Regions from separate parts of the Bacillus shivajii genome, predicted to be linked through region 2. Evidence: a T-box and tRNA genes for the amino acid it is inferred to sense, from the RefSeq annotation. Region 2 holds a T-box; the other regions hold tRNA genes.
What was found. A T-box is a leader RNA that pairs with one kind of tRNA and senses whether it is charged. The one in region 2 lies ahead of ileS (isoleucine--tRNA ligase), so its partner is inferred to be a tRNA-Ile.
Positions count from the first base shown of each region.

Region 1 (6,944 bases), 2.2 Mb from region 2:
GGCAAGCTCTCCACAGAGTTGAAAGGAAATATTGAAAACGCAACGAAGTTACAAGAAGTAGAAGACTTATATCGCCCTTACAAACAAAAGCGGAGAACGAAAGCGACAGTCGCAAAAGAAAAAGGGCTTGAACCACTAGCAGAATGGATATTCGCTTTGCCGAAAAGTGGGGCGATAGAAGAGGAAGCAGAGAAATACATAAATGAAGAAAAAGAAGTAAATGATGTTGAAGATGCTATTCAAGGAGCAAAAGACATCATTAGTGAATATATTTCAGATGATGCCGATATTCGAAAGCAAATTCGAGAAATGACATTTAAAGAAGGTAAAATCTCAGCGGAGAAAAAATCAAAAGCTGAGGACGAAAAAAATATCTTTGAAATGTACTATGAGTATAGTGAAGAAATAAAAAAAATCGTCCCGCATCGTGTTCTAGCCCTAAACCGAGGTGAGAAAGAAGATGTATTAAAAGTTGCTATTGTTGCACCTCGAGATAGAGTAATAACATATATAAAATCAAAAATCATTAAACATAGTAGGAGCATTGTTGAAGTACAGCTAAAAGAAGCAATTGAAGATAGTTATAAACGCTTAATCGAGCCATCCATAGAGCGTGAGATACGAAAAGAAATGACTGAAAAGGCGGAAGAACAAGCTATTCATATTTTCTCAGAAAACTTGCGTAATTTATTGTTACAACCACCTCTTAAAGACAGAATTGTGCTAGGGGTGGACCCAGCGTATCGGACAGGTTGTAAGTTAGCGGTTGTAGACGAAACAGGAAAAGTGCTTGATATTGATGTCATTTACCCGACACCACCAAAAAATGCAGTTGACCAAGCAAAGGAAAAAGTGAAATCCTTTATTGAAAAATATCAAATTGAAATGATTGCGATCGGAAATGGTACGGCATCTCGTGAAACTGAGCAATTTATTGCTGATCTAATGAAGGAAGTAGATCGTAAATTGTACTATTTAATTGTAAATGAAGCGGGAGCGAGTGTTTATTCTGCTTCAAAATTAGCGAAAGAAGAGTTCCCTGATTTACAAGTGGAAGAGCGGAGTGCTGTTTCTATTGCAAGAAGAATACAAGATCCGCTTGCAGAGCTCGTGAAAATTGACCCGAAGTCAGTTGGCGTTGGTCAATATCAACATGACGTCACACAGTCGAAGTTAAATGACCAGCTTACTTTCGTCGTTGAAACAGTTGTAAACCAAGTAGGAGTTAACTTAAATACTGCTTCTTCTTCATTATTACAATATGTTTCAGGCTTATCAAAATCCGTAGCCAATAATATTGTGAAATACCGAGAAGAAGAAGGAAAGTTTATAAATAGAAAACAATTGAAGAAGGTCCCGCGTTTAGGGAATAAAACATATGAACAAAGTATAGGTTTCTTAAGGATTATTGATGGTGACCAACCGCTAGACCGTACAAGCATTCACCCAGAAAGTTATTCCGTTACAAAGGAAATCATGAAAGACTTAAGTATTAAGGAAGAGGATTTAGGGACAACTGATATTAAGGAAAGAATAGAGCAATTGAATGTGAATGAACTTGCTGACAAATACGGTGTAGGTATTCCAACGCTTCAAGACATTCTTGATGCATTATCTAGACCTGGGCGTGATCCACGTGAGGATGTTCCAAAGCCTGTTCTTAAAACTGATGTGTTATCAATGGATGACCTCTCAAAGGGAATGGAGTTACAAGGGACGATAAGAAATGTTGTTGACTTTGGAGCATTTGTAGATATTGGTGTAAAAGAAGATGGACTTGTCCACATATCAAAGCTAGCCAACCGCTTTGTAAAACATCCGATGGAAATTGTCTCTGTCGGTGACGTTGTTACTGTATGGGTTGATGATGTCGATATGAAAAAGGGACGAATTGCCTTAACGATGTTAAAACCGGAAAAGCAACTGACAAATGGCTAACTTGGGAAAGAGGGGGGGATCCCCTCTTTTTTAAAATCGTTAAGAATCTACAAATCTTTTGGTAAGAAAATACTCGACGCTGTGAAAATTTTAAAGTGTATAAGTTCAACTATGGTTCTAGTAACGCCTATAGGCTCGGCAATCAAAGATTAGAACTTAAAAAATTTCTATAGTAGTATCTTATTGTGATTTAGATGACGAGTATGGCGTGGATCTTTTATAATAAAACCAACATTGGTTTAAAATCCGGATTCTACGCAGGTCCTTACGCTGATAGGCCTCTTGTAATTGGTTGCGTAGCCAAGAGGGCATAAAGTAACCTCCTTTCGTTCGTATTAAATGATAGTTCGGATAGTATTAATTAATATATGTTCGAAGGATTGTCCTTGTTTTCAAATTGATGAAGATATAACAAGAACGTAATATTTACAAGCTGTAAATAGCGGAGTATAGATACTGAAGTATTGAAGTGGGCTTGGGAAAGGAGGGTGTCTAGGAAGTGAATAATGAACAATTACAACAGTTAGTTGAACAGATATCGGTAAATTCATTTAATAAGCCGTTCCAGCATGATGCATATTTTAATAATAGGTTAAGAACAACAGGGGGGCGTTACTCATTAGCAGATCACCATATTGAGATCAACCCAAAGCATTATGAACACTTCGGATATGAAGAGTTAGTAAAAATCATTAAGCATGAACTTTGCCATTACCACTTACACATTGAAGGAAAAGGGTACATGCATAAAGATAGAGAGTTTAAAAATTTGCTAAAAGCGGTTGGTGGCTCGAGGCATTGTCAAACACTCCCTGGGACTCGGAAAAAATCTAAGGTCATTCATATGTACCAATGTACTTCTTGTGATTTAATCTATAAAAGGAAAAGAAGAATAGATACGAAGAAGTATGTTTGTGGGAAGTGTAAAGGAAAGTTAAAAATTGTTAAAACGATTTCTGGATAAAAAGTTGATTTTTATTAAATCTCTATGCTATTATATAAATCTCATCAAGAGAGCCTACCAACAACATTAAGGAAGTGAACAACTACAGTAACGTGGGTTTGACATTAATATTATCTTTGTTTAAAATAATAATTGTCGTTATTATTCCACAGTAGCTCAGTGGTAGAGCAATCGGCTGTTAACCGATCGGTCGTAGGTTCGAGTCCTACCTGTGGAGCCATTTCTTTTTTTGGGGGAAGTCCTTACTCATTTTTGTTCCTTAATAAATGGGACAAGCTAAAAGTAAGCAGATAAATATAATTAAGAGAGAATGCGACTCCGTAAAAAAACAGTTGACATAATCTTGTTGATTGTGTAAGATATAAAAGTCGCAAAAAAACACTAACAATATTCCACAGTAGCTCAGTGGTAGAGCAATCGGCTGTTAACCGATCGGTCGTAGGTTCGAGTCCTACCTGTGGAGCCATTCTTATGGAGAAGTACCCAAGTGGCTGAAGGGGCTCCCCTGCTAAGGGAGTAGGTCGTGTGAGCGGCGCGAGGGTTCAAATCCCTCCTTCTCCGCCATTAAATATTAGGCCCGTTGGTCAAGTGGTTAAGACACCGCCCTTTCACGGCGGTAACAGGGGTTCGAATCCCCTACGGGTCACCATTAGTTTTTTCAAAGTCTCGTATACATGAGGATGTGAGTGAGCGCATCTGACAAAGAGATTCGCCGCCCCTTATGCAGATCGTTTTGTTTGAAAGAAGCAAGAAGGTCGAGGAAGAAAGGGAACGAGCACTGGAGCGTATACCACATACGTGAGGATGTGAGTGAGCGCATCTGACAAAGAGATTCGCCGCTTATTTCAAACAAATAGGGAGGATTAGCTCAGTTGGGAGAGCACTTGCCTTACAAGCAAGGGGTCGGTGGTTCGAGCCCGCCATCCTCCACCATTAATTAAATATAATAGACGTCAAATAGTGTGGTCCCGTGGTGTAGCGGTTAACATGCCTGCCTGTCACGCAGGAGATCGCGGGTTCGATTCCCGTCGGGACCGCCATTTTTTTTATTTTAGTGTGCGGGTGTGGCGGAATTGGCAGACGCGCTAGACTTAGGATCTAGTGCCTTCGGGCGTGGGGGTTCGACTCCCTCCACCCGCACCATTATAATAATCTTTCATTTGTTGCGGTCGTGGCGGAACGGCAGACGCGCTAGGTTGAGGGCCTAGTGGGGGCGACCCCGTGGAGGTTCAAATCCTCTCGACCGCACCATTTTATATAACAGCCTAATATAGGCGCCCGTAGCTCAATTGGATAGAGCGTTTGACTACGGATCAAAAGGTTAGGGGTTCGACTCCTCTCGGGCGCGCCATTAACTATCTCTTATCAGTTGTCAGCGCTAATCCGAAAAATAATACGGGAAGTAGCTCAGCTTGGCAGAGCACTTGGTTTGGGACCAAGGGGTCGCAGGTTCAAATCCTGTCTTCCCGACCAGGATATTTCAGTGTTTTATAATAAGGTAGTCATTTATAATATATGCGGGTGTAGTTTAGTGGTAAAACCTCAGCCTTCCAAGCTGATGTCGTGAGTTCGATTCTCATCACCCGCTCCATGAAAATTATTTTAAAATAACTCTTGCATCATTATCTTATCGATGATATAGTAGTTAATGTTGCTTGAGGGCCTGTAGCTCAGCTGGTTAGAGCGCACGCCTGATAAGCGTGAGGTCGGTGGTTCGAGTCCACTCAGGCCCACCATATATTGACCTTTGAAAACTAAACAAAAAGCCAAGCGAAATGGGATATAAAAATATCCCGTCAATGAATTTTTTTTTTTTTTTTTTTTTTTTTTTTTTTTTTGATGTCAGAGACATTAAACTCTTAAGATGATTTTTTCATCACAATTTATTGGAGAGTTTGATCCTGGCTCAGGACGAACGCTGGCGGCGTGCCTAATACATGCAAGTCGAGCGGACCAATTAAAAGTTTACTTTTATGAGGTCAGCGGCGGACGGGTGAGTAACACGTGGGCAACCTGCCTTACAGACTGGGATAACTCCGGGAAACCGGGGCTAATACCAGATGACCAATAGAGTCGCATGACTCTATTGTAAAAGTTGGGATTTATCCTAACACTGTAAGATGGGCCCGCGGCGCATTAGCTAGTTGGTGAGGTAAGAGCTTACCAAGGCGACGATGCGTAGCCGACCTGAGAGGGTGATCGGCCACACTGGAACTGAGACACGGTCCAGACTCCTACGGGAGGCAGCAGTAGGGAATCATCCGCAATGGGCGAAAGCCTGACGGTGCAACGCCGCGTGAGTGATGACGGTCTTCGGATTGTAAAGCTCTGTTGTTAGGGAAGAACAAGTGCCGTTCGAATAGGGCGGCACCTTGACGGTACCTAACCAGAAAGCCCCGGCTAACTACGTGCCAGCAGCCGCGGTAATACGTAGGGGGCAAGCGTTGTCCGGAATTATTGGGCGTAAAGCGCGCGCAGGCGGTCTCTTAAGTCTGATGTGAAAGCCCACGGCTCAACCGTGGAGGGTCATTGGAAACTGGGGGACTTGAGTGTAGGAGAGGAAAGTGGAATTCCACGTGTAGCGGTGAAATGCGTAGATATGTGGAGGAACACCAGTGGCGAAGGCGACTTTCTGGCCTACAACTGACGCTGAGGCGCGAAAGCGTGGGGAGCAAACAGGATTAGATACCCTGGTAGTCCACGCCGTAAACGTTGAGTGCTAGGTGTTAGGGGTTTCGATGCCCTTAGTGCCGAAGTTAACACATTAAGCACTCCGCCTGGGGAGTACGGCCGCAAGGCTGAAACTCAAAGGAATTGACGGGGGCCCGCACAAGCAGTGGAGCATGTGGTTTAATTCGAAGCAACGCGAAGAACCTTACCAGGTCTTGACATCCTCTGACAACCCTAGAGATAGGGCTTTCCCCTTCGGGGGACAGAGTGACAGGTGGTGCATGGTTGTCGTCAGCTCGTGTCGTGAGATGTTGGGTTAAGTCCCGCAACGAGCGCAACCCTTGACCTTAGTTGCCAGCATTTAGTTGGGCACTCTAAGGTGACTGCCGGTGACAAACCGGAGGAAGGTGGGGATGACGTCAAATCATCATGCCCCTTATGACCTGGGCTACACACGTGCTACAATGGATGGTACAAAGGGCAGCGAGACCGCGAGGTTGAGCGAATCCCATAAAGCCATTCTCAGTTCGGATTGCAGGCTGCAACTCGCCTGCATGAAGCCGGAATTGCTAGTAATCGCGGATCAGCATGCCGCGGTGAATACGTTCCCGGGCCTTGTACACACCGCCCGTCACACCACGAGAGCTTGTAACACCCGAAGTCGGTGCGGTAACCTTTTGGAGCCAGCCGCCGAAGGTGGGACAGGTGATTGGGGTGAAGTCGTAACAAGGTATCCCTACCGGAAGGTGGGGATGGATCACCTCCTTTCTAAGGAGCTATTAGCTCATTACTTTATCGATCGTTTGCGCTTTTTGTTTAGTTTTGAGAGGTTTATTTTTTTTTGTCTCTCAAGATAGATAGCTTTGCAGAGAAGATCAAGCTGACGAAGAAGAGCGACGATCATCTGCAGCAAATTGTTCTTTGAAAACTAGATAACAGATTAAGACTGATTGATCTTCACCGGTTGTTTGAAACGAATTCAGTAATGGATTCGACAGAGTACAACCGAGTGTCTTAGAAGGTTAATTTGACGCCATATACGCAGATGGAACCAATTGAGAAAGTTGGTTTTACAAAGAGCACCAAGGAGTTCAAGGAAACAAGCGACGAATCCCCGGAACGTACATTTTTGGTACGTGAGGATGATGAGGCGCGCAGTTGACGCAGAAATCCGAAGGTGATCTGCAGTAAAATGGTTAAGCTAGAAAGGGCGCACGGCGAATGCCTTGGCACTAGGAGCCGAAGAAGGACGGGACGAACACCGATATGCTCCGGGGAGCTGTAAGTAAGCTTTGATCCGGAGATTTCCGAATGGGGGAACCCACCACCTGTAATGAGGTGGTATCCATACCTGAATACATAGGGTATGAGA
Region 1 is NZ_CP084703.1:503,369-510,312, forward strand. Features, by position in the region: gene LGQ02_RS02515 (Tex family protein) at 1-1,938, shown strand, start outside; gene cmpA (cortex morphogenetic protein CmpA) at 2,119-2,250, opposite strand; gene LGQ02_RS02525 (SprT family protein) at 2,438-2,902, shown strand; tRNA gene LGQ02_RS02530 (tRNA-Asn) at 3,048-3,122, shown strand; tRNA gene LGQ02_RS02535 (tRNA-Asn) at 3,294-3,368, shown strand; tRNA gene LGQ02_RS02540 (tRNA-Ser) at 3,376-3,466, shown strand; tRNA gene LGQ02_RS02545 (tRNA-Glu) at 3,477-3,551, shown strand; tRNA gene LGQ02_RS02550 (tRNA-Val) at 3,760-3,835, shown strand; tRNA gene LGQ02_RS02555 (tRNA-Asp) at 3,867-3,942, shown strand; tRNA gene LGQ02_RS02560 (tRNA-Leu) at 3,961-4,045, shown strand; tRNA gene LGQ02_RS02565 (tRNA-Leu) at 4,068-4,153, shown strand; tRNA gene LGQ02_RS02570 (tRNA-Arg) at 4,177-4,253, shown strand; tRNA gene LGQ02_RS02575 (tRNA-Pro) at 4,299-4,375, shown strand; tRNA gene LGQ02_RS02580 (tRNA-Gly) at 4,420-4,493, shown strand; tRNA gene LGQ02_RS02585 (tRNA-Ile) at 4,562-4,638, shown strand; rRNA gene LGQ02_RS02590 (16S ribosomal RNA) at 4,786-6,340, shown strand; rRNA gene LGQ02_RS02595 (23S ribosomal RNA) at 6,767-6,944, shown strand, end outside.
Region 1: it encodes a tRNA-Ile, which carries the amino acid that the T-box ahead of ileS (isoleucine--tRNA ligase) is inferred to sense. The anticodon was not compared.

Region 2 (6,944 bases):
CTTCTCATACAAAGAAAGAAGTTCGTTTAGAAGACGTAAAGAATGCTCAAAAAGATCAAAAGGGTAATGTTGTTAGTTTATCGAGTATTCAATCACAAGCAAAAGTGATCTTAGTTGAACCTCATAGCTATGATGAAGTTCAAGAAATTGCAGATCATTTAAAAAACCGCAAAGCAGTTGTCATTAATTTACAACGCTTGCCAAGAGATCAAGCAAAACGAATTGTAGATTTTTTAAGTGGCACTGTTTATGCGATTGGTGGAGATATTCAAAAACTCGGAATGAATATTTTCTTATGCACCCCTGATAATGTAGATGTAACAGGGAATATTTCTGAGATGGTAAAAGAGAACAACTTATAGGGTGGTGAAATGAATGTTAGGCACGATTGAAGGTTTAATTATAAATGTTATGACGATTTATTTAGTCTTATGCGTAATCTACATCTTTATGTCTTGGTTTCCAAATGCAAGAGGGACGGGCTTTGGTCAAATAGTCGGAAGGTTAGTAGAGCCTTACTTAGCACCATTTCGTCAAATGATTCCACCACTTGGTATGATCGATATCTCACCAATCGTTGCGATTTTTTCATTAAATTTAGCGATGTATGGCGTACGCTTTTTATTCAGTTTAATAGGGTAACAAGTCTAATAAATAATATAATTCCGGAGTGAGCAAGTATGAGTATTTATGATCACTTTCGAAAGGACGAGCATCCGTTTGTTGACCAAGTAATAGAATGGAAATCAATTGTAATCGAACAGTATCGTCCAAAGCTCACTGATTTTCTTGACCCACGACAACAAGCGATTGTTTCTAGTATTTTCGGTGAAAACGATGATGTGAAATATTCTTTTTGGGGCGGACACGAAAAGACTGAACGAAAAAGAGTGCTTGTATACCCTTCATATTATTCTCCTAATGAAGAGGATTATGAAATGAAATTATTTCATGTCGAATATCCTCACAAATTTATTACGATTGAACATCGTCAAATATTAGGAGCATTGATGAATATTGGGGTAATAAGGGAAAAATTTGGCGATATTTTATCTAATGGAACATCATATCAAATCGTCGTTGCTAAAGAAGTGGCTGACTTTGTTGAATGGAATTTAACAGCTGTTGGGAAAGCAAAAATAACGTTAACAGAGATTGAGCAAAGTGAAATGATTGAACCAAAAGCTGAATACCAATTTTCCCAAGTTACAGTGTCATCTTTAAGGTTAGATGTCGTCATTGCTGAAGCGTATCGACAGTCAAGGTCAAAGGTTAAACCGATGATTGAAGGTAGCTTAATAAAAGTAAATTGGAAAACAGTTGAAGATCCTAGTTACCAATTACAAGAACACGACGTGTTATCTGTTAGAGGGAAAGGTCGATGTTTCATTTCAAGTTGTGAAGGTCAGACGAAAAAAGGAAAATGGCGTTTGACAATTGGATTTCCTAAATAAATTATTTTGTCATACAAGCAGGAACTTAAATGGACCTTGTCGAAATACGTGTACATATCTATTTCTGTTGGGTAATATTTAATTATATATATTTTCTTTAAAACAAGTTGGAGGTGGCTTCTATATGCCGTTAACACCATTAGATATTCATAATAAAGAATTTACTCGTGGTTTTCGTGGGTACGATGAAGATGAAGTGAATGAATTTTTAGACCAAGTCATTAAAGATTATGAAATTGTGATTCGAGAGAAAAAAGATTTACAAGATCGTGTTTATGAATTAGAAGAAAAGCTTAAACACTTCTCAAACATAGAAACGACATTAAATAAATCTATTTTAGTTGCACAAGAGACTGCTGAAGATGTAAGACGAAATGCAGAAAAAGAAGCGAAGCTCATAATAAAAGAGTCTGAAAAAAATGCAGACAGAATTGTTAATGAAGCATTGTCAAAATCTAGAAAGATTGCATTAGAAATCGAAGAACTTAAAAAACAGTCGTCTGTTTATCGCACTCGTTTTAAAATGTTGTTAGAAGCACAATTAGAAATGTTAAATAATGATGAGTGGGATAAGCTAAGCGAATTTACAGAAGAAGAAGAAGAAGGTACAAACGAATCTTTTGAGAATGTCAAAGGATAATCTTGACGCTTAAATCATCTTTATCATATACTTTTATAAGCAATTTAAAATTATTAGTTTGAATTTCGTTTTATCTGGTCAAAATGTTAATAACTTTAAGACGTTGATAGGGACAGTACTTTTTATCGTTTTGCTAAAGCGAGCCAGAGTTGGTGAGAGTCTGGTGCAAATGTAAAAAGGAAGATCACCCTTGAGTTACACACTGAAAATGTCAATGAGTAGGATGTGTCGGTTCATTTACCGTTATGAAATGCTGAAGTGAACAGCTCGTTTAGTCATATAAGCTGTTTATAAGGGTGGTACCGCGGGTTCCTTCTCGTCCCTTTTTGTGGATGAGAAGGTTTTTTTGTTTTTTTGCCAGAATGCGGAAATATAAAGGAGGATGTTACAAATGGAATACAAAGATACATTATTAATGCCAAAAACAGAATTCCCAATGCGCGGGAATTTGCCAAATCGTGAACCAAAAATGCAGGAAGAATGGCACGAACAAGAAATCTACAATAAAGTGCAAGAAAGAACGAAAGGAAGACCGGTGTTTGTTTTACATGATGGACCTCCATACGCAAACGGAGACATTCATATGGGGCATGCATTAAACAAAATCTTGAAAGATTTTATCGTTCGTTATAAGTCGATGTCGGGGTTCCATGCACCGTATGTGCCAGGATGGGATACTCATGGCCTTCCAATTGAGACGGCCTTAACGAAAAAAGGGAAAGTAGATCGTAAAAAGCTTAGCGTTGCAGAATTCCGTCAAAAGTGTGAGGAATATGCATTAAACCAAATTGACAGTCAAAGAGAGCAATTTAAGCGTCTAGGTGTTCGTGGTGATTGGGATAACCCATATGTAACATTAAACCCTGAATACGAGGCACAACAAATTCGTGTATTTGGCGAAATGGCGAAACGTGGCTATATTTACAAAGGGAAAAAGCCTGTATATTGGTCACCATCTTCAGAATCTGCGTTAGCGGAAGCGGAAATCGAGTATCATGACAAACGTTCCCCATCGATTTACGTTGCATTTGATGTGAAAGACGGTCGAGGCGTATTAGATGGAGATGAAAAATACGTCATCTGGACAACAACTCCATGGACAATTCCAGCAAACTTAGCGATTGCACTTCACCCAGAATTAACGTACGCAGTCGTAAATGTTAATAACAATAAATACATTGTTGCAGAAGGACTCGTTGAACAGCTAGTTGAAGAATTTGAGTGGACAGACCACGAAGTTGTGAAAACATATAAAGGTGCTGAACTAGAAAAAACGGTTGCGAAACATCCGTTTTATGAAAGAGATTCCTTAGTTATTTTAGGTGAACACGTCACTTTAGAAGCTGGAACTGGCTGTGTTCATACAGCACCAGGTCACGGTGAAGACGACTATATCGTCGGACAACAATACGGCTTAGACGTTTTATGTCCAGTTAACGATAAAGGTGTATTTACTGAAGAAGCACCAATGTTTGATGGGCTGTTTTATGATGCCGCCAACAAACCAATTACTGAAAAGCTTGATGAAGTTGGGTCACTTCTTAAATTAAACTTTATGACACATTCTTACCCGCACGATTGGAGAACGAAAAAACCAGTTATTTTCCGTGCGACAGCACAATGGTTTGCGTCAATTAAAGACTTCCGTGAAGAATTATTAAAAGAGATCCAAGACGTTGAATGGTTACCAAAATGGGGAGAAACTCGTTTATTCAATATGGTTCGTGACCGAGGAGACTGGTGTATTTCACGTCAACGTGCTTGGGGTGTACCAATTCCGATTTTCTATGGTGAAAATGACGAACCGATCATTACGGACGAAACGATCGAACATGTTTCAAATCTATTCCGTGAACATGGTTCTAACATCTGGTTTGAATGGGAAACGAAAGACCTTCTACCAGAAGGCTTCACTTCTGAACATAGTCCAAATGGTGAATTCACAAAAGAAATGGATATTATGGACGTTTGGTTCGATTCTGGATCTTCACATCAGTCCGTGTTAGAAGAAAGAGATGATCTTGTTCGTCCGGCTGATCTTTACTTAGAAGGTTCAGACCAATATCGTGGCTGGTTTAACTCATCCTTATCGACAGCCGTAGCTGTAACAGGGAAGGCACCTTACAAAGCCGTATTAAGCCATGGTTTTACATTAGATGGTGAAGGACGCAAAATGAGTAAATCATTAGGGAATGTTATTATTCCGGATAAAGTGATGAAGCAACTAGGTGCCGATATTTTACGTTTATGGGTCGCTTCTGTTGATTATCAAGCAGATGTTCGTGTATCAGATAACATCTTGAAACAAGTTGCAGAAGTATATCGTAAAATTCGTAATACGTTCCGCTTCTTACTCGGAAACGTTCATGATTTTAATCCTGAAACGAACACAGTAGCCTTTGAAGATTTATCTGAACTAGACCAATACATGCTTGTGAAACTAAATGATTTAGTGAAAGAAGTAAAAGGCAGCTATGAAGACTACCAATTTGCATCTGTATATAACAGAATCCATAACTTCTGTACAATTGAGTTGAGTTCATTCTATATGGATATTGCAAAAGATACATTATATATCCAACATGCAGATCACCCTGACCGACGTGGTATTCAAACGGTCATGTATGAAACGTTAATGACGTTAACTAAGCTAATTGCACCAATTTTATCGCATACGACAGATGAAGTATGGAAGCACATTCCAAACGTTGATGCAGAGAGTGTTCAATTAACAGATATGCCAGAAGTAAAAACATTTGAACAAACAGAAGCGTTGAAAAATAAGTGGGACCGCTTCATGGAATTACGTGACGATGTCTTAAAAGCATTAGAAGAAGCAAGAAATGAAAAAGGCATTAAGAAAAGTTTACAAGCACACGTTTATTTATATGCCGATGGTAAAGACAAAGAGCTTTTAGAAGGTGTGTCAAACTTAAATAAACTATTTATTACATCTCAAGCAACATTAGCTGGAGAGAGAAATGATGCACCAAGTGAAGCAAAGTCATACGAACATCTTCAAGTGAATGTTGACTTTGCAGAAGGCGAAAAGTGCGACCGTTGCTGGATTATCACACCATCACTCGGTAAAAATGAAAACCACCCAACTTTATGTGAAAGTTGTACAGATATCATCGTCAACCATTACGAATAAGGGTAGAGATGCTAATCAAGTGCCTGGTTCTCCTGAGGAGAAGCTAGGCACTTTTTTATAAGTAGTTCCGTTTAAAGGGAGAAAACCGAAAATAACAACTCATTTTTGGAGGTAATTGGCGCACCCTCGGGAAAGCGTCCGTCTGAAGTGAAGTTCACACTCATCATTCGGAATTTCGCATCATATTTTGAGTTATGAAATTGATTCCATTTTATAAAGAAAAAATTAATGATGAAACAATGGTGTATTCGTATTGAATCTATTACTCGAAGAAGTGAAAGGCGGCGACTCCAGCACAAGCACAACTTCACGAGTAAGCTACGCGCTACAGACTAGTTCCGTTTATAAAAAAGTATAAGTGGTTGTAACTAAGGACATTCATCGTGCTCGTCAGAGTGGGGAAGGCTCCTTTGAAGCATCCATAGTGACTGTAAATGAAATAACTACAAAATAAGGCTGAAAATCGAGTAAAAGAACAGAAAATAAATTGTTTGTTACGGTTGGCTGTGCTAAAATTCATAAGGTACAAATGTTTTGAATGGAGGAAACAATGTGTTTTATTACCTCATTGCGGTTATCATCATAATTATTGATCAATGGACAAAATGGTTAGTCGAAAAAAACATGGAATTACGAGAAAGTATCCCGGTCATTGAAGGATTCTTTTACCTGACATCACACAGAAACGCAGGTGCCGCGTTTGGCATTTTACAAGGACAAATGTGGTTGTTTTTTATTGCGACGATTATTGTTGTCGTTGTCGTTGTATACTACATACAAAAATACACAAAACATAATAAATGGTTAGGTGTAGCATTAGGCCTCGTTTTAGGTGGTGCTATCGGTAACTTTATTGACCGAATGTTACGTGGTGAAGTCGTGGACTTTTTCGATGTATATATATTTGCTTATAACTATCCGATTTTTAATGTGGCAGATATGGCGCTTGTAGCTGGGGTTATTATGCTTATTATTCACGTTTTTACAGAAGAAAAGAAGCAAAGGAAGTCATAATATGAATGAATACCAATTAACAGTAGAAGACAAGGGAGTACGTATTGATAAATATATAGCAGACCACTTTCAAGATTGGTCACGTTCTCTCATTCAACAATGGATTAAAGATGGACATATTAAAGTAAACGGCGAAAAGGTTAAAAGTAATTATAAAGTTAGCATCGGAGATTCTATTTCAATTAATGAACCTGAGCCAGAACCATTAGACGTTAAAGCTGAAGACATGGACTTAGATATTATTTACGAAGATGAAGATGTTCTCGTCGTAAATAAAGAACGTGGGATGGTTGTACACCCTGCACCAGGGCATTATGAAGGAACTCTCGTCAATGGGTTAATGGCTCATTGTAAAGATCTTTCAGGCATTAATGGCGTGATGCGCCCAGGGATTGTTCACCGTATTGATAAAGATACGTCAGGATTATTAATGGTTGCAAAAAATGATTTAGCTCATGAATCATTAGTGAATCAATTGAAAAATAAAGAAACGAAAAGAAGATATTTGGCGATTGTTACCGGTGTGATTTCACACGAAACAGGTACTGTTGATGCACCAATTGGTCGTGATGATAAGGATCGTCAAAGTATGACTGTGACAGATAAAAATAGTAAAGAAGCCGTTACACATTTTCATGTCGTGGAGAGGTTTTTAAATAACACTCTCGTGGCTTGTGATTTA
Region 2 is NZ_CP084703.1:2,699,319-2,706,262, reverse strand. Features, by position in the region: gene LGQ02_RS13195 (cell division protein SepF) at 1-362, shown strand, start outside; gene LGQ02_RS13190 (YggT family protein) at 376-642, shown strand; gene LGQ02_RS13185 (YlmH family RNA-binding protein) at 681-1,454, shown strand; gene LGQ02_RS13180 (DivIVA domain-containing protein) at 1,579-2,094, shown strand; T-box leader at 2,189-2,421, shown strand; gene ileS (isoleucine--tRNA ligase) at 2,486-5,248, shown strand; gene lspA (signal peptidase II) at 5,801-6,262, shown strand; gene LGQ02_RS13165 (RluA family pseudouridine synthase) at 6,264-6,944, shown strand, end outside.

Region 3 (6,944 bases), 840 kb from region 2:
AGAAATGGATGGTTAAATGCTAAGTTAAATACTTCTTGTTCACCTCCTCCTCTTACTTCTACAGAAGTTACTGCCGCAGCTTCTGTTCCTTCCTCATTAAGTTCAATAAACGCTTTCGATTTCACTTCATTAATATAAAGGTTCGGTGGTATAGATGCAATGCCAGAAAAGTCTGCTTCTGATGGATCAAATGCTTTCTTCACCCCAAGATCTATTAACATATCCTTCAACTGATGCTCTACCGCGATTGAAAACTTCGGAACTTTTATTACCCCATAGCTCTCTTCATTTGGTACTTCCCACTTTACATCTTTATTGGATATCTCTTTTATTATGTCACGCAACTTCTCTTTCTCCCGAGGAAGTAGTAAATCCATACAAAAACTACGCTGATCCCCATAAAAAAGACGGACAGTCTCATATTTTTCCGTCTTTTTATACATGATGTAATCTCTTTTAAGCATAAAAGGAATTTCAACACTTATACCTTCACTTGTTGTAAACCGTTCTGTTGATGTGAGATCACGGTCAAACGGTTTGCTCCACTCTCCATAGAAATACACAGCATTTAGTAAAAGCATCAGCGTACTTTCATCAATTGTATCTACCATATCTCTTATTTTCCCAGCAGTTTGCTCCCTCACCCAATTATTAATCGATTCCTTCGTTGTTAAATAATCAATTTTTGCTTCAAATTGTTTCTCAAGTATCTGTTTAAACCCTTGAAAAAATTCATTTTCTTCTCTCATCCATAATGAATTTGCTACAGTAACTTCAATCGTTTCTTCATTCTTTAACCTTTTATGATAGTCTTTATAAAACTGAAAGATTTCCTCTTCCTTAATTTTAATTAACCCTATAGTTTCTAGAAGCTCATTTTTCGTTTCTCCCTTTGTACCAACTAACGTCATCATTAGTGCTTCAATCAAACTATAAGGACTAATTAATACATTATCTTTTTTTTCAAACAATTTATAAAGGAACTGACTACTGATTTGATTGATACGTTTTGGAAATTCACACTGAAAATGACCATCACATTCTCTTTTTTCTTCTGACATATTGAATATCCCACCTCTTCCCATAAATCAAAGCCACTATTAATAAATATGATATTCAGCGTTCCTAATGCTTAAAAGAAAACCCCCTTATGACCTTAGTCAAAAGGGGGAAGCGTTTTATGATAAATGAAGAACGGTTACTTTTTCATTCATCATTGATTCAATACTACGGCCAACACTTTTAATACCTTGACCTGACTCTTCACACCTAGAAAAGGAAAGTGATCACTCCCCGAGACGTAACGATTAAAACATGTGAATACTCTTAAACAATTCATAGAAATACAGAAAATATAAAATGGCATGTGTGTAAATATGACTAACAGAAGAATGTATAAAGAAAGAGTTAAAGGAAAAAATTGAACTTTAAAAAAATTGGATCGATATATGTAGAAGATTATTAATAGGAGGGGTTAAAAGTACTTGAAATATATGGTGATCAATTAGAAGGATTACTACATTTTTAGACAAAATAAAAAGACCTGTTCAATACAAGTCTAAAAAAAATGGTGAGCCATGAAGGACTCGAACCTTCGACCCTCTGATTAAAAGTCAGATGCTCTACCAACTGAGCTAATGGCTCGCAGTATTTGCGATGATGTTATCTCATCAAGCTTACGGACGATGTAACACTTCGTTGTCGTACCTGTTTCTTCCTCTGCTAGCTTGTCTTCGATGCCTAATGCGTCGAAACAACTCGCAGCGGTTTCGTGATGTAAATGCTCGTAACTGAGCTAATGGCTCGCAGTGTTTGCGATGATGATATCTCATGAAGCTTACGGACGATGTAACACTTCGTTGTCGTACCTGTTTCTTCCTCTGCTAGCTTGTCTTCGATGCCTAATGCGTCGAAACAACTCGCAGCGGTTTCGTGATGTAAATGCTCGTAACTGAGCTAATGGCTCGCAGTATTTGCGTTGATGTTTCTTCTAATCTATTCTATTTATTAATGAAAATGGTGACCCGTAGGGGATTCGAACCCCTGTTACCGCCGTGAAAGGGCGGTGTCTTAACCACTTGACCAACGGGCCTTTTTACAATTTAATAATAATGGCGGAGAAGGAGGGATTTGAACCCTCGCGCCGCTTACACGACCTACACCCTTAGCAGGGGCGCCCCTTCAGCCACTTGGGTACTTCTCCATAAAAATGGCTCCACAGGTAGGACTCGAACCTACGACCGATCGGTTAACAGCCGATTGCTCTACCACTGAGCTACTGTGGAATGGTGGGCCTGAGTGGACTCGAACCACCGACCTCACGCTTATCAGGCGTGCGCTCTAACCAGCTGAGCTACAGGCCCATTTAAAAAAATGGAGCGAGTGATGAGAATCGAACTCACGACATCAGCTTGGAAGGCTGAGGTTTTACCACTAAACTACACCCGCATATAATTTTGTTAAGACTTCAATTGCTTACCACGCTCTACCATGTCTCTTCCTCTACTAGCTAAGCTATCGTAGCTGTTTCCGTCGAGACAACTCCAAGAGTTTGTAAACACTGAATATTGAACGTTGCTTCTTCCTCTTCAAGTTTCGCTTCGGAGAATTATCCGTCGAAGCAGCACGCTGCAACTTCAATGATGTATTGCTTTGCGGCTGGAGGTTTTACCACTAAACTACACCCGCATATTTTAAAAAATGGCGCGCCCGAGAGGAGTCGAACCCCTAACCTTTTGATCCGTAGTCAAACGCTCTATCCAATTGAGCTACGGGCGCTTATGGAGCGGAAGACGAGATTCGAACTCGCGACCCCCACCTTGGCAAGGTGGTGTTCTACCACTGAACTACTTCCGCATAAATGGCAGGGCTAGCAGGATTCGAACCTGCGAATCACGGAATCAAAATCCGATGCCTTACCGCTTGGCTATAGCCCTTTAAAATATTATATGGGGCGGCTGATGGGAATCGAACCCACGAATGCCGGAATCACAATCCGGTGCGTTAACCACTTCGCCACAACCGCCACAAGATTTTAAATTTGGCAGGGGTAGTAGGAATCGAACCCACATCAAAGGTTTTGGAGACCTTCGTTTTACCATTAAACTATACCCCTATAAGATGGTGGAGGGGGAGAGATTCGAACTCCCGAACCCTGAGGGAGCGGATTTACAGTCCGCCGCGTTTAGCCACTTCGCTACCCCTCCACGTTTTTCTTGACGATAAACTGCGAATCTCTTCGTCAGCTACGTTCGACTCCATTTATCACGTACAGAAGTACGCTCAAACGTCATCTCACTTGCTTCCTTGACCTTCTTGTTTCTCGTCAAGAAAACAATTTTTTATACTGCGAATCTCTTCGTCAGCTACTAATTTAAATGGCGGTCCCGACGGGAATCGAACCCGCGATCTCCTGCGTGACAGGCAGGCATGTTAACCGCTACACCACGGGACCAGGTAAATATGGCGGAGGAGGAGGGATTCGAACCCCCGCGGGCCGTGAAGCCCCTGTCGGTTTTCAAGACCGATCCCTTCAGCCGGACTTGGGTACTCCTCCGTATAATATTGGTAGCGGCGGAGGGAGTCGAACCCACGACCTCACGGGTATGAACCGTACGCTCTAGCCAGCTGAGCTACACCGCCACAATATAAAAACAAAAATAATGATAAAAATCAATTGGTGGAGCCTAGCGGGATCGAACCGCTGACCTCCTGCGTGCAAAGCAGGCGCTCTCCCAGCTGAGCTAAGGCCCCATATAAAAAGCCCAGCAACGTCCTACTCTCACAGGGGGAGAGCCCCCAACTACCATCGGCGCTGGAGAGCTTAACTTCCGTGTTCGGCATGGGAACGGGTGTGACCTCTCCGCTATCGTCACTGGACTTATGAAATTGAGAAGTATTGTACTCTCAAAACTAGATAACATTTGACTGATGACCTTCGGTCTGAAGGTTAATGTAATACTTTGGTTAAGCCCTCGATCGATTAGTATCTCTCAGCTCCACGTGTTGCCACGCTTCCACATGAGACCTATCAACCTCATCATCTCTGAGGGATCTTACTCACTTGACGTGATGGGAAATCTCATCTTGAGGGGGGCTTCATGCTTAGATGCTTTCAGCACTTATCCCGTCCACACGTAGCTACCCAGCTATGCTCTTGGCAGAACAACTGGTACACCAGCGGTGTGTCCATCCCGGTCCTCTCGTACTAAGGACAGCTCCTCTCAAATTTCCTACGCCCGCGACGGATAGGGACCGAACTGTCTCACGACGTTCTGAACCCAGCTCGCGTACCGCTTTAATGGGCGAACAGCCCAACCCTTGGGACCTACTTCAGCCCCAGGATGCGATGAGCCGACATCGAGGTGCCAAACCTCCCCGTCGATGTGGACTCTTGGGAGAGATTAGCCTGTTATCCCCAGGGTAGCTTTTATCCGTTGAGCGACGGCCCTTCCATACGGTGCCGCCGGATCACTAAGCCCGACTTTCGTCCCTGCTCGACCTGTATGTCTCGCAGTCAAGCTCCCTTATGCCTTTGCACTCTGCGAATGATTTCCAACCATTCTGAGGGAACCTTTGGGCGCCTCCGTTACTTTTTAGGAGGCGACCGCCCCAGTCAAACTGCCCACCTGACACTGTCCCTGAACCGGATCACGGTCCGAGGTTAGAATTCCAGTACAGCCAGGGTAGTATCCCACCGACGCCTCCACCGAAGCTAGCGCTCCGGCTTCCAAGGCTCCTACCTATCCTGTACAAGCTGTACCAAAATCCAATATCAAGCTACAGTAAAGCTCCATGGGGTCTTTCCGTCCTGTCGCGGGTAACCTGCATCTTCACAGGTAATATAATTTCACCGGGTCTCTCGTTGAGACAGTGCCCAAATCGTTGCACCTTTCGTGCGGGTCGGAACTTACCCGACAAGGAATTTCGCTACCTTAGGACCGTTATAGTTACGGCCGCCGTTTACTGGGGCTTCAATTCAGAGCTTCTCCCTAATGGGATAACCCCTCCTCTTAACCTTCCAGCACCGGGCAGGTGTCAGCCCCTATACTTCGCCTTGCGGCTTGGCAGAGACCTGTGTTTTTGATAAACAGTCGTTTGGGCCTATTCACTGCGGCTCTCTCGGGCGTAAACCCTAATAGAGCACCCCTTCTCCCGAAGTTACGGGGTCATTTTGCCGAGTTCCTTAACGAGAGTTCTCCCGCGCGTCTTAGAATTCTCTTCCCGCCTACCTGTGTCGGTTTGCGGTACGGGCACCAGTCACCTCGCTAGAGGCTTTTCTAGGCAGTGTAGGATCAGGAACTTCGCTACTAAAATTTCGCTCGCCATCACAGCTCAGCCTTACGGTAAGCGGATTTACCTACTTACCAGCCTAACTGCTTGGACACGGACATCCAATGCCGTGCTTACCCTACCTTCCTGCGTCCCCCCATTGCTCAAATGGTGACGTGGTGGTACAGGAATTTCAACCTGTTTTCCATCGCCTACGCCTTTCGGCCTCGGCTTAGGTCCCGACTAACCCTGAGCGGACGAGCCTTCCTCAGGAAACCTTAGGCTTTCGACGGAGGGGATTCTCACCCCTCTTTTCGCTACTCATACCGGCATTCTCACTTCCAAGCGCTCCACCCATCCTCTCGGTTGAGCTTCAACGCCCTTGGAACGCTCCCCTACCACTGTCCGTAAGGACAATCCATAGCTTCGGTGATACGTTTAGCCCCGGTACATTTTCGGCGCAGAGTCACTCGACCAGTGAGCTATTACGCACTCTTTCAATGGTGGCTGCTTCTAAGCCAACATCCTGGTTGTCTAAGCAACTCCACATCCTTTTCCACTTAACGTATACTTGGGGACCTTAGCTGATGGTCTGGGCTGTTTCCCTCTTGACTACGGATCTTAGCACTCGCAGTCTGACTCCCGAGGATAAGTATTTGGCATTCGGAGTTTGACTGAATTCGGTAATCCTGTGGGGACCCCTAGTCCAATCAGTGCTCTACCTCCAATACTCTTCCCTCGAGGCTAGCCCTAAAGCTATTTCGGGGAGAACCAGCTATTTCCGAGTTCGATTGGCATTTCACCCCTACCCACACCTCATCCCCTCACTTTTCAACGTGAGTGGGTTCGGGCCTCCATCCAGTGTTACCTGGACTTCACCCTGGACATGGGTAGATCACACGGTTTCGGGTCTACAACCACGTACTCATTCGCCCTATTCAGACTCGCTTTCGCTGCGGCTCCGTCTCTTCAACTTAACCTTGCACGTAATCGTAACTCGCCGGTTCATTCTACAAAAGGCACGCCGTCACCCATTAACGGGCTCCGACTACTTGTAGGCACACGGTTTCAAGATCTCTTTCACTCCCCTCCCGGGGTGCTTTTCACCTTTCCCTCACGGTACTGGTTCACTATCGGTCACTAGGGAGTATTTAGCCTTGGGAGATGGTCCTCCCAGATTCCGACGGGGTTTCACGTGTCCCGCCGTACTCAGGATCCACTCCGGAGGAAACGAAGTTTCGACTACAGGGCTTTTACCTTGTCCCGCGGACCTTTCCAGGTCGCTTCATCTACTCCGTTTCTTTGTAACTCCGTATGGAGTGTCCTACAACCCCAAGAGGCAAGCCTCTTGGTTTGGGCTAGTTCCGTTTCGCTCGCCGCTACTCAGGAAATCGCATTTGCTTTCTCTTCCTCTGGGTACTAAGATGTTTCAGTTCCCCAGGTCTGCCTTCTCATACCCTATGTATTCAGGTATGGATACCACCTCATTACAGGTGGTGGGTTCCCCCATTCGGAAATCTCCGGATCAAAGCTTACTTACAGCTCCCCGGAGCATATCGGTGTTCGTCCCGTCCTTCTTCGGCTCCTAGTGCCAAGGCATTCGCCGTGCGCCCTTTCTAGCTTAACCACTTTGCGGCAGATAACCATCGGATTTCTGCGTCAGCTGCGATCTT
Region 3 is NZ_CP084703.1:3,537,188-3,544,131, forward strand. Features, by position in the region: gene LGQ02_RS17045 (serpin family protein) at 1-1,061, opposite strand, end outside; tRNA gene LGQ02_RS17050 (tRNA-Lys) at 1,569-1,644, opposite strand; tRNA gene LGQ02_RS17055 (tRNA-Glu) at 2,018-2,092, opposite strand; tRNA gene LGQ02_RS17060 (tRNA-Ser) at 2,113-2,203, opposite strand; tRNA gene LGQ02_RS17065 (tRNA-Asn) at 2,211-2,285, opposite strand; tRNA gene LGQ02_RS17070 (tRNA-Ile) at 2,287-2,363, opposite strand; tRNA gene LGQ02_RS17075 (tRNA-Gly) at 2,375-2,448, opposite strand; tRNA gene LGQ02_RS17080 (tRNA-Arg) at 2,702-2,778, opposite strand; tRNA gene LGQ02_RS17085 (tRNA-Gly) at 2,782-2,856, opposite strand; tRNA gene LGQ02_RS17090 (tRNA-Gln) at 2,862-2,936, opposite strand; tRNA gene LGQ02_RS17095 (tRNA-His) at 2,950-3,025, opposite strand; tRNA gene LGQ02_RS17100 (tRNA-Trp) at 3,042-3,115, opposite strand; tRNA gene LGQ02_RS17105 (tRNA-Tyr) at 3,122-3,206, opposite strand; tRNA gene LGQ02_RS17110 (tRNA-Asp) at 3,379-3,454, opposite strand; tRNA gene LGQ02_RS17115 (tRNA-Ser) at 3,464-3,556, opposite strand; tRNA gene LGQ02_RS17120 (tRNA-Met) at 3,566-3,642, opposite strand; tRNA gene LGQ02_RS17125 (tRNA-Ala) at 3,678-3,753, opposite strand; rRNA gene rrf (5S ribosomal RNA) at 3,763-3,879, opposite strand; rRNA gene LGQ02_RS17135 (23S ribosomal RNA) at 3,963-6,898, opposite strand.
Region 3: it encodes a tRNA-Ile, which carries the amino acid that the T-box ahead of ileS (isoleucine--tRNA ligase) is inferred to sense. The anticodon was not compared.